2 regions of the Bradyrhizobium sp. Kon56 genome follow, and region 2 is predicted to be linked to the other one. Evidence: riboswitches for the same ligand, from Rfam matches in the RefSeq annotation. Region 2 holds a riboswitch; the other holds the start of a gene.
The links. A riboswitch is a leader RNA that binds a small molecule or an ion and turns the genes downstream of it on or off. The one in region 2 is predicted to bind S-adenosylmethionine.

Region 1 (4,386 bases), on a different contig from region 2:
TCTCGATCCTGGCGAGACCGCCAAACTGGTCGAGGACGGCATCGCTCGCATCCAGGCCACCGGCGGCACCGACATCGTGCTGGTCGATCCGCAATATTCGCCCGCCGTCAACCAGCGCGCCGAGAGCGCCGGCAAGATGGTGAAGCTGCTCGGCAAGGTCGCCGAGCTCCGTCACGTCGGCATCTTCCCGCGCTTCGAGGTGATGCGCGACTGGCACGAGAAGCAATCGCTTCCGGTCGAGAGTTTCGTGATCGCCGACGGACTGCACATGAACGATTGGGGCTATGCCTGCTTCGCCCAGCTCCTCGGCGACGACATCATTCGCTCCGTCGGCCAGATCAAGCTCGGCGTGAACGTGCCCGCGGACGTGCGGACGTACCGGCCAATGTGACTTGTCGTCCCGGCCCCCATGCGCAATTGCGCACTAGGCCGGGACGACAATAACTCACGCCTTCTCCAGCGCCGCCGTCAGATCCTCGATCAGATCGTCTGCGTGCTCAAGCCCCGCCGAGAAGCGGATGAATCCCTCGCTGATGCCTAGCACGGCGCGGTCCTCCGGCTTGAGGCGCTGATGCGTCGTCGTTGCCGGATGCGTGACGAGGCTCTTGGCGTCGCCGAGATTGTTCGAGATCTTGGCAAGCTTGAGCTCGTTGAGCACGCGGAACGCCGCCTGCTTGCCGCCCTTGACCTCGAGGCCGACCAGCGTCGAGCCGCCGCGCATCTGCTTCTTCACCAATGCAGCCTGCGGATGATCGGCGCGGCCGGGAAACACCAGCCGCGAAATCTTCGGATGGCTCGCCAGCACGTCCGCGATGCGCGCCGCCGTCTCGGTCTGCGCGCGCACGCGCACGGCGAGCGTCTCCAGCCCCTTGAGCAGGACCCAGGCGTTGAACGGCGAGATCGACGGGCCGGTCTGGCGCATGAAATTGTGGATGTGCTCGGCGATGAACGCTTCCGAGGACAGGATGATGCCGCCGAGACAGCGGCCCTGGCCGTCGATGTGCTTGGTCGCGGAATAGACCACGACGTCGGCGCCGAGCGCGAGCGGGCTCTGCCAGATCGGGGTGGCGAACACGTTGTCGACGACGAGCCGCGCGCCGCCACTATGCGCGATCTCGGCAATGCCGGGAATGTCGAGCACGTCGAGCGTCGGATTGGTCGGGCTCTCCAGGAAGAACGTCTTGGTGTTCGGCTTCATGGCGCGCTGCCACTGGTCGAGATCGAGGCCGTCGACCAGCGTGGTCTCGATGCCGTAGCGCGGCAGTAAATCCTGCACGACGTAGAGACACGAGCCGAACAGCGCGCGCGAGGCCACGACGTGATCGCCGGCCTTGAGCGGCGCCAGGATCGCGGTCGTCACCGCGGCCATGCCGGTCGCGGCCGAACGTGCCGCTTCGGCGCCTTCGAGCTCGATCATGCGGCGCTCGAACATCGAGATGGTCGGATTGGAGTAGCGTGAATAGATGAAGCCGGGGTCCTCGCCCTTGAATCGCGCCTCGCACTCCTCGGCGCTGTTGTAAACGTAGCCCTGGGTCAGGAACAGCGACTCCGACGTCTCGCCATATTGCGAGCGTAAGGTGCCGGAATGAACCAGGCGAGTTTCGGGACGGTAGTGGGCGGTTGGCGCCGGGGACTTCGACATAGGACCTCCTGAAGTGACCATCGAGAATGGTCACAAAAAAACCGGCCTGGAATATCTCCACGGGCCGGGATCACAGAGGTCCCCGGCCTGTTTAGCGACTTATTTAACGTGGCTGCAAGCCGGCCGGCTCAAATCACCACGGGATAAGTCATGCTCATATTCCGCAATGCCCTTTCCGTCAAGACGTCCATCGGATAGCCGTAAAACGCTCATATTTCCCGCATGTCGGGATGTGTTTGATCCCTGATGAGGACCCCGGGTTGACGTTCACGGTCGCCGCCGACGCCAATGGTATCCTGCCCGACCGCATGATCGCGGCGATGGCGGAGGGCGGTCTCATCCTGCCCGCTTACGACTTCGTCGAAAGCCAGATCCAGCCGGCGAGCCTCGATTTGCGTCTTGGCGATATCGCCTATCGCGTTCGCGCCAGCTTCCTGCCCGGTCCCGGCGCCACGGTCGCCGAGCGCATCGACGAGTTGAAGCTGCACGAGTTCAGCCTCGCCGACGGCGCGGTGCTGGAGACCAACTGCGTCTACATCGTGCCGCTGCTTGAAAGCCTCGCGCTGCCGCCGGAGATCGTCGCGGCCGCCAACCCGAAGAGCTCGACCGGCCGGCTCGACGTCTTCACCCGCGTGATCGCCGACGGCACCCGCCGCTTCGACATGATCGGTGCCGGCTATCACGGCCCGCTCTATGCCGAGATCAGCCCGAAGACGTTTCCGGTGCTGGTCAGCGAGGGCTCGCGCCTGAGCCAGGTGCGCTTCCGCACCGGCGATGCCATCCTCAACATCGAGGACCTCGAGGCGCTGCACGCGACCGAGCGTCTCGTCGATATCGACGATGCCGACCTCACCGGCGGCGTCGCCGTCTCTGTTGATCTCTCCGGCGAGAAGAGCGGCGGCTTCGTCGGCTACCGCGCCAAGCGCCACACCGGCGTCATCGACGTCGATCGCCGCGCCGGCTATTCCGTCGAGGACTTCTGGGAGCCGATCTCGGCCCGTCCCGACGGCAGCCTGATCCTCGATCCCGGCGAGTTCTATATCCTCGCGTCGAAAGAGGCGGTGCAGGTGCCGCCCGATTACGCCGCGGAGATGGTGCCGTTCGATCCGCTGGTCGGCGAGTTCCGCGTGCATTATGCCGGATTCTTCGATCCCGGCTTCGGCTATGCCGGCGCCGGCGGGCTAGGCTCGCGCGCCGTGCTCGAAGTGCGCTCGCGCGAGGTGCCGTTCATCCTCGAGCACGGCCAGATCGTCGGCCGCCTCGTCTACGAGAAGATGCTGGCCCGCCCCGACGCGATGTACGGCCAGCGCATCGGCTCGAACTACCAGGCGCAGGGCCTGAAGCTGAGCAAGCATTTCCGGGTGTAGGGATAGCCTCACCTTCCGCTGTCATGCCTCGGCTTGACCGGGGCATCCAGTACGCCGTAGCCTATTGGTTCGATCACATCCGCCTCTGGAATACTGGATCGCCCGATCAAGTCGGGCGATGACACCGAATCTGTGTCAAGATGGGAAGTGAATCCGGGCTACGTCCGAGGTGGCGAAATGACAGATCAATCCGAACTCGACGCAAGAATCCTCGACGACGTCGCCGACGCGCTGATCTATTCGGATCGCTCCGGCACGATCATGCGCTGGAACCGCGCATCGTCCGCACTGTTCGGCTTCTCGGCGGACGAAGCGCTGGGCCAGAATCTCGACCTGATCATTCCCGAACATCTGCGCGCCGCGCACTGGAAAGGTTTTGAGGCCGCGCTTGCCAGCGGCGCGATGAAGCTTGCGGGCAAGCCGACACTGACCCGCGCGCTGCACAAGGACGGACGCAAGCTCTACATCGAGATGACCTTTGCGCTGGTGCGGGACGCCGCTGGAGTGGTGCAAGGATCGGTGGCGATGGCACGCGACGTCACCGAGCGCGTCGAGCGCGAGCGTGCCGCCAAAGCTTCGCAAGCTAAGCCTGCGCAAAATTCGTGATGCGGAATTGGCGCGCCGGCGTGCAGGGCTCCTGCGTGCGGCTCAACTTGTCCGTCACCGGATGCATTGACACACTCGATCAGAACAACGATCGGGAGCGAACATGACCGCACCAGACCCCGCGCAGGAAGCTCAATGGAAACGCTGGCGCGCGGTTGCCGATCTCTATCACGCCTACTTCACCGGTCTGATCCTCACCGTGGTCACGCGTCGCGGCACGGCAGATGCTGCGGAGTTCGTCTTTCGCGTGTTCCGCCGCCAGCAGCAGGAGCGCTTCCTGCCGGGGCTGGAGAAGCTCGGGCTGAGCCATCTGCCGCCCGCCGTGGCAGCCGCGCAATATCACTATCTCTCGAACTGGATCGGCGGCGTGCACGTCGAATACATGTATGAGAGCGACCGCAAAGCCTGGATCCGCTATCCGCCGCCGCGCTGGATCTGGAAAGGCACTGCCATCTGCGGCGTGCCGGGCGAAGTCTCGCGCGCGATGCTGCGCGGCTGGCACGCCAACAACGGCGTGGCGCTCGGCGATACCAGATTGGGGTTCGTCTGCACCAAGCAGAGCGTCGACGGCCAGGACGGGCTCGAAGGCTACTATTATCAATATGACCAGCCCCTCGAGCTCGACCAGCGCCTCGTGTTCGCGCGGCACCTCGAAGCCCCGCTGTTCGATGCAGCCGCGGCTCCGGCGTTGCCGGTCGCAAGCTGGCCAAGGCCGAGACTGGAAAAAGCCTATCGCAACTATGCGATGGAATATGTGCGCACCGCCGCGCC
Region 2 (4,386 bases):
TGGAGCTTCGCGGCGCGTGCGATCGAGCCCCCGATCAGGCCGAAGCCGATCAGCGCGACGCGCTGGAAGTGCGGGGTCGCGCTCATCGTCCGGCCATGAAGTCGCGCAGGCCCTCGACGACGAGGCGGTTGGCCTCCTCGGTGCCGATGGTCATGCGCAGCGAATGCGGCAGGCCGTAGTTCTTCAAGCCGCGCAGCACCAGCCCGCGCTTGGTGAGGAAGGCGTCGGCTGCGTCCGAGGTCTTGCCCTCGGTCGGGAAGTGGATCAGCACGAAATTGGCGACGCTCGGCGTCACCTTCAGCCCGAGCTTGCCGATCTCCTCGGCGAGCCAGTTGCGCCAGGTCTCGGTGAACTGCTTCGACATGGCCTGGTGCGCTGTGTCCTCGATCGCGGCAACGGCGGCGTACATGGCCGGCGTCGACACGTTGAAGGGACCCCGGATGCGGTTGACCGCGTCGATGATGTGCTCGGGGCCGAACATCCAGCCGATGCGCAGCGCCGCAAGACCATGGATCTTGGAGAAGGTGTGGGTCACCACCGTGTTTTCGGTGGTCGCGACCAGCTCGATCCCCATCTCGTAATCGTTGCGCGAGACGTAGTCGCAATAGGCTGCGTCCAGCACCAGCAGCACGTGCGAGGGCAGGCCGGCGCGCAGGCGCTTGACCTCGTCGAACGGCACATAGGTGCCGGTCGGATTGTTGGGGTTGGCGAGCCAGACCAGCTTTGTCTTCGGCGTCACCGCCTTGAGGATGGCGTCGACATCGCAGGTGAGGTTCTTCTCGGCCGCGATGACATTCTTCGCGCCGACGGCCATGGTCGCGATCGGATAGACCAGAAAGCCGTGCGTGGTCGAGATCGCCTCGTCACCGTGGCTGAGATAGGTGTGGGCGAGCAGGTTGAGGATCTCGTCCGAGCCGGCGCCGCAGATGATGCGGTTGGGATCGAGCCCGAAGGTGCGCCCGATTGCTTCGCGCAGCACGCGCGAGGTTCCTTCCGGATAGTCTTCCAGATGATCCGCCACCTGCTTGAACGCCTCGATCGCCTTCGGCGAGGGCCCGAACGGCGTCTCGTTGGCCGAGAGCTTGAACACCTTGCGGCCGGGCTCTGCCACCGGGGTCTTGCCGGGCGTATAGGGCGCAATATCGAGAATGCCGGGATTCGGCACGGGGCGGGACATCTTCAACTCCGGACTGGCTTAAGCGGTTCGCGACTTACGATTTCGACCCGGTCGGGGGCACCGTATAGCGCGTTGCGTGGCTGCCGACGAGGGCCGTGGAGCGCACCGAGGCCCCCGCTTCGATCAGGGCAGCCTTGATCTTGTCGATGCTGCTTGTCGCGGTGACCGAGACCAGCAGCGCGGCGCCGTCGAAGGCGGTGTCGGGCACCGCCACGATCTCGGCGAGCGGCGACAGGGCGCGCGCGACCTCCGCATTCCACCCAGAGACGCGTACGCTGAAGGTCTCGACCTCCGTCACCAGCGCGCTGTCGGCGACGCGCGAGACCGCGAACACGGGCAACGCCGCCGGATGGTCGGCGCGCTCGACGAAGGGCAGCCGCGCGATGATCTTTGGCGCGCCAGCTTCTTCCAGCGACAGCCACCACGGCGTGCGGCTCGAGGTCGCCGAGACCAGCGCCAGATCGCCCTTGGACTTCGCGACGGCCTCGACCGCCGCCTGCGCGCTGAAATGCGCGACGTAAGGCACGGTGAAGCCGAAATGGAATCGCGCGGAATCGCGCATGGCCGGCTCGCTCGCCGAGATGTCGGCGTGGACCGAGAACGGGGCCTGGACATAGGTGAAGGTCGCGATGATGACGCGCCAGATGCTCTCGACCGTGTCGAGCGGCAGGATGCCGCGATGACGCTGCACGAGGTCGCGCATCATGGAGGCCTCGCGTGCCGGGCGGAACGCCGAGCCGACCTCCTGGGTCTGCTTCACCTGGATCAGGCGGTCGATGATGTCGCCGCGTTGCATCAGCAGGCGATGCATGCCTTCGTCGATCGCGTCGATCTCCTTACGCAATTCCTGGAGTGATGGTGGCGCGGGCGGACGTTGGGACATGTCTGACAGGTGCTGCTGAGAGGCGTTCCAATGCGGATCAGTCGAGCCGTCACCGCTGTGATGGATATCCTGATTAGGCAGTCGGGGCTGCGAAAGCAAAGAGAAATGCAAAGAGAAATCGGGCCCTTTCCGCCCGTGGCGCGACAGGCGAATTTGGCTGATCCGGGCCGTGACTTGACGAAAACCGTCCAAGACGGTAGTTTTTACCCGTTCCGTGGTCATTTGAGCCGGCCGGCTTGCAGCCACGTTAAAAAACTCGCTAAACAGGCCGGGGACGCTTTCGATCCCGGCCGAACCTATCGTTCAGGCCGGGTTTTTCATGGCCTGATGTCAATGCGGTCACTTCTACGATCGCAAACGAGGTCGATGGTCAGATGGTTGGCGTCCAGTCCATTCCGAGTCCCGCGATCACCGCCGACGAGCGGTCGCACGAGGTGGATCATCCGAGTTCGCACGTCGCGCAGTTCGGCTCGGAGCAGCCGCTGCGGCTCGACTGCGGGGTCGATCTCAGCCCGTTCCAGATCGCCTACCAGACCTACGGCGAGCTGAATGCCGATCGCTCCAACGCGATCCTGATCTGCCATGCGCTGACCGGCGACCAGCACGTCGCCAACGTGCACCCTGTCACCGGCAAGCCCGGCTGGTGGGAGACCTTGGTCGGCCCCGGCCGGCCGCTCGATCCCAACGAATATTTTATCATCTGCTCCAACGTGATCGGCGGCTGCATGGGCTCGACCGGCCCGGCCTCGATCAATCCCGCGACCGGCAAGGTTTGGGGGCTCGATTTCCCCGTCATCACCATCCCCGACATGGTGCGCGCGCAGGCGATGCTGATCGACCGGCTCGGCATCGACACGCTGTTCGCGGTCGTCGGCGGCTCGATGGGCGGCATGCAAGTGCTGCAATGGACTGCGGCGTATCCGAGTCGCGTGTTCTCCGCGCTGGCGATTGCCTGCTCGACACGACACTCGGCGCAGAACATCGCGTTCCACGAGCTTGGCCGCCAGGCGGTGATGGCCGACCCCGACTGGCACCATGGCGGCTATGCCGATCGAGGCATCCATCCGCATCGTGGCCTCGCTGTCGCCCGGATGGCGGCGCACATCACCTATCTCTCCGACGCCGCGCTGCATCGAAAATTCGGGCGGCGCATGCAGGACCGCGAGCTGCCGACTTTCTCTTTCGACGCCGACTTCCAGGTTGAGTCCTATCTGCGCTACCAGGGCTCGTCCTTCGTCGAGCGCTTCGACGCCAACTCCTATCTCTATCTGACTCGCGCGATGGACTATTTCGACATCGCCGGCGACCATGGTGGCGTGCTGGCGAAGGCGTTCGCGGGAATCCAGACCCGCTTCTGCGTGGTTTCTTTCACCAGTGACTGGCTGTTCCCGACCTCGGAATCGCGCGCGCTGGTGCACGCGCTGAATGCATCGAGTGCGCGGGTGTCGTTCGCCGAGATCGAGACCGATCGCGGTCACGACGCGTTCCTGCTCGACGTGCCCGAGTTCTTCGACATCGCCCGTGCCTTCCTGCAATCGGCGGGCAAGGCGCGCGGGCTTACCGCCAGGAATGCTTAACAAGGACGACTAGGCATGTCTGTACAGGAAACGTTGCCGCTCGGCGGCGTTGTGGCCGGGCAACCCGGTGATTTTCGCGCCGACCATGTGCTGGTGGCCGAGATGGTCAAGCCGGGCTCGAAGGTGCTCGACGTCGGCTGCGGCGAGGGCGACCTGCTCCAACTGCTGGAAACCCGCGGCGTCGACGGCCGCGGCATCGAGCTGTCGCGCGAGGGCGTCAACCGCTGCGTCGCCAAGGGTCTTGCGGTGGTGCAGGGCGATGCCGACACCGACCTCGTGAATTATCCGGATGACGCCTTCGACTACGTGATCCTGTCGCAGACGTTGCAGGCGACGCGGCAGCCGAAAGTGGTGCTGGAGAATTTGCTGCGCATCGGCCGCCGCGCCATCGTGTCGTTCCCGAATTTCGGCTTCTGGAAGATGCGGCTCCAGCTCCTGATCGGCGGCCACATGCCGCGCACGGAGAACCTGCCGGCAAGCTGGTATGACACCGCCAACATCCATTTCTGCACCATCAAGGATTTCGTCGAGCTCTGCGACGCGATCGACGTCAAGATGGAACGTGCCGAGGCGCTCGACCTCTACGGCCGTCCGCTGCGGCTGCGGATGCCCTGGTGGGTGTGGAATCTGTTCGGCGAGCAGGGCGTGTTTCTGCTGACGCGGGGCGGCAGGAAGTAGGCCGGCCCGTTACCCCATCTACGCGACCCAGTACCTGGTGACGCCTTCGCGCTAATGCGCCGCCAGTGACC

Region 1: linked by a shared signal. The riboswitch ahead of AC0L3B_RS19665 (O-succinylhomoserine sulfhydrylase) and the one ahead of metX (homoserine O-acetyltransferase MetX) in region 2 are both predicted to bind S-adenosylmethionine.

Annotation. Positions count from the first base shown of each region.
Region 1 covers NZ_JBVVOU010000011.1:145,743-150,128, reverse strand. The annotation lists gene AC0L3B_RS19670 (SGNH/GDSL hydrolase family protein) at 1-391, shown strand, start outside; gene AC0L3B_RS19665 (O-succinylhomoserine sulfhydrylase) at 446-1,642, opposite strand; SAM riboswitch at 1,713-1,792, opposite strand; gene AC0L3B_RS19660 (2'-deoxycytidine 5'-triphosphate deaminase) at 1,873-3,009, shown strand; gene AC0L3B_RS19655 (PAS domain-containing protein) at 3,187-3,615, shown strand; gene AC0L3B_RS19650 (hypothetical protein) at 3,719-4,386, shown strand, end outside.
Region 2 covers NZ_JBVVOU010000003.1:255,277-259,662, reverse strand. The annotation lists gene AC0L3B_RS06830 (prephenate/arogenate dehydrogenase family protein) at 1-86, opposite strand, end outside; gene hisC (histidinol-phosphate transaminase) at 83-1,177, opposite strand; gene AC0L3B_RS06820 (chorismate mutase) at 1,212-2,060, opposite strand; SAM riboswitch at 2,265-2,344, shown strand; gene metX (homoserine O-acetyltransferase MetX) at 2,435-3,637, shown strand; gene metW (methionine biosynthesis protein MetW) at 3,653-4,315, shown strand; gene AC0L3B_RS06805 (alpha/beta fold hydrolase) at 4,367-4,386, opposite strand, start outside.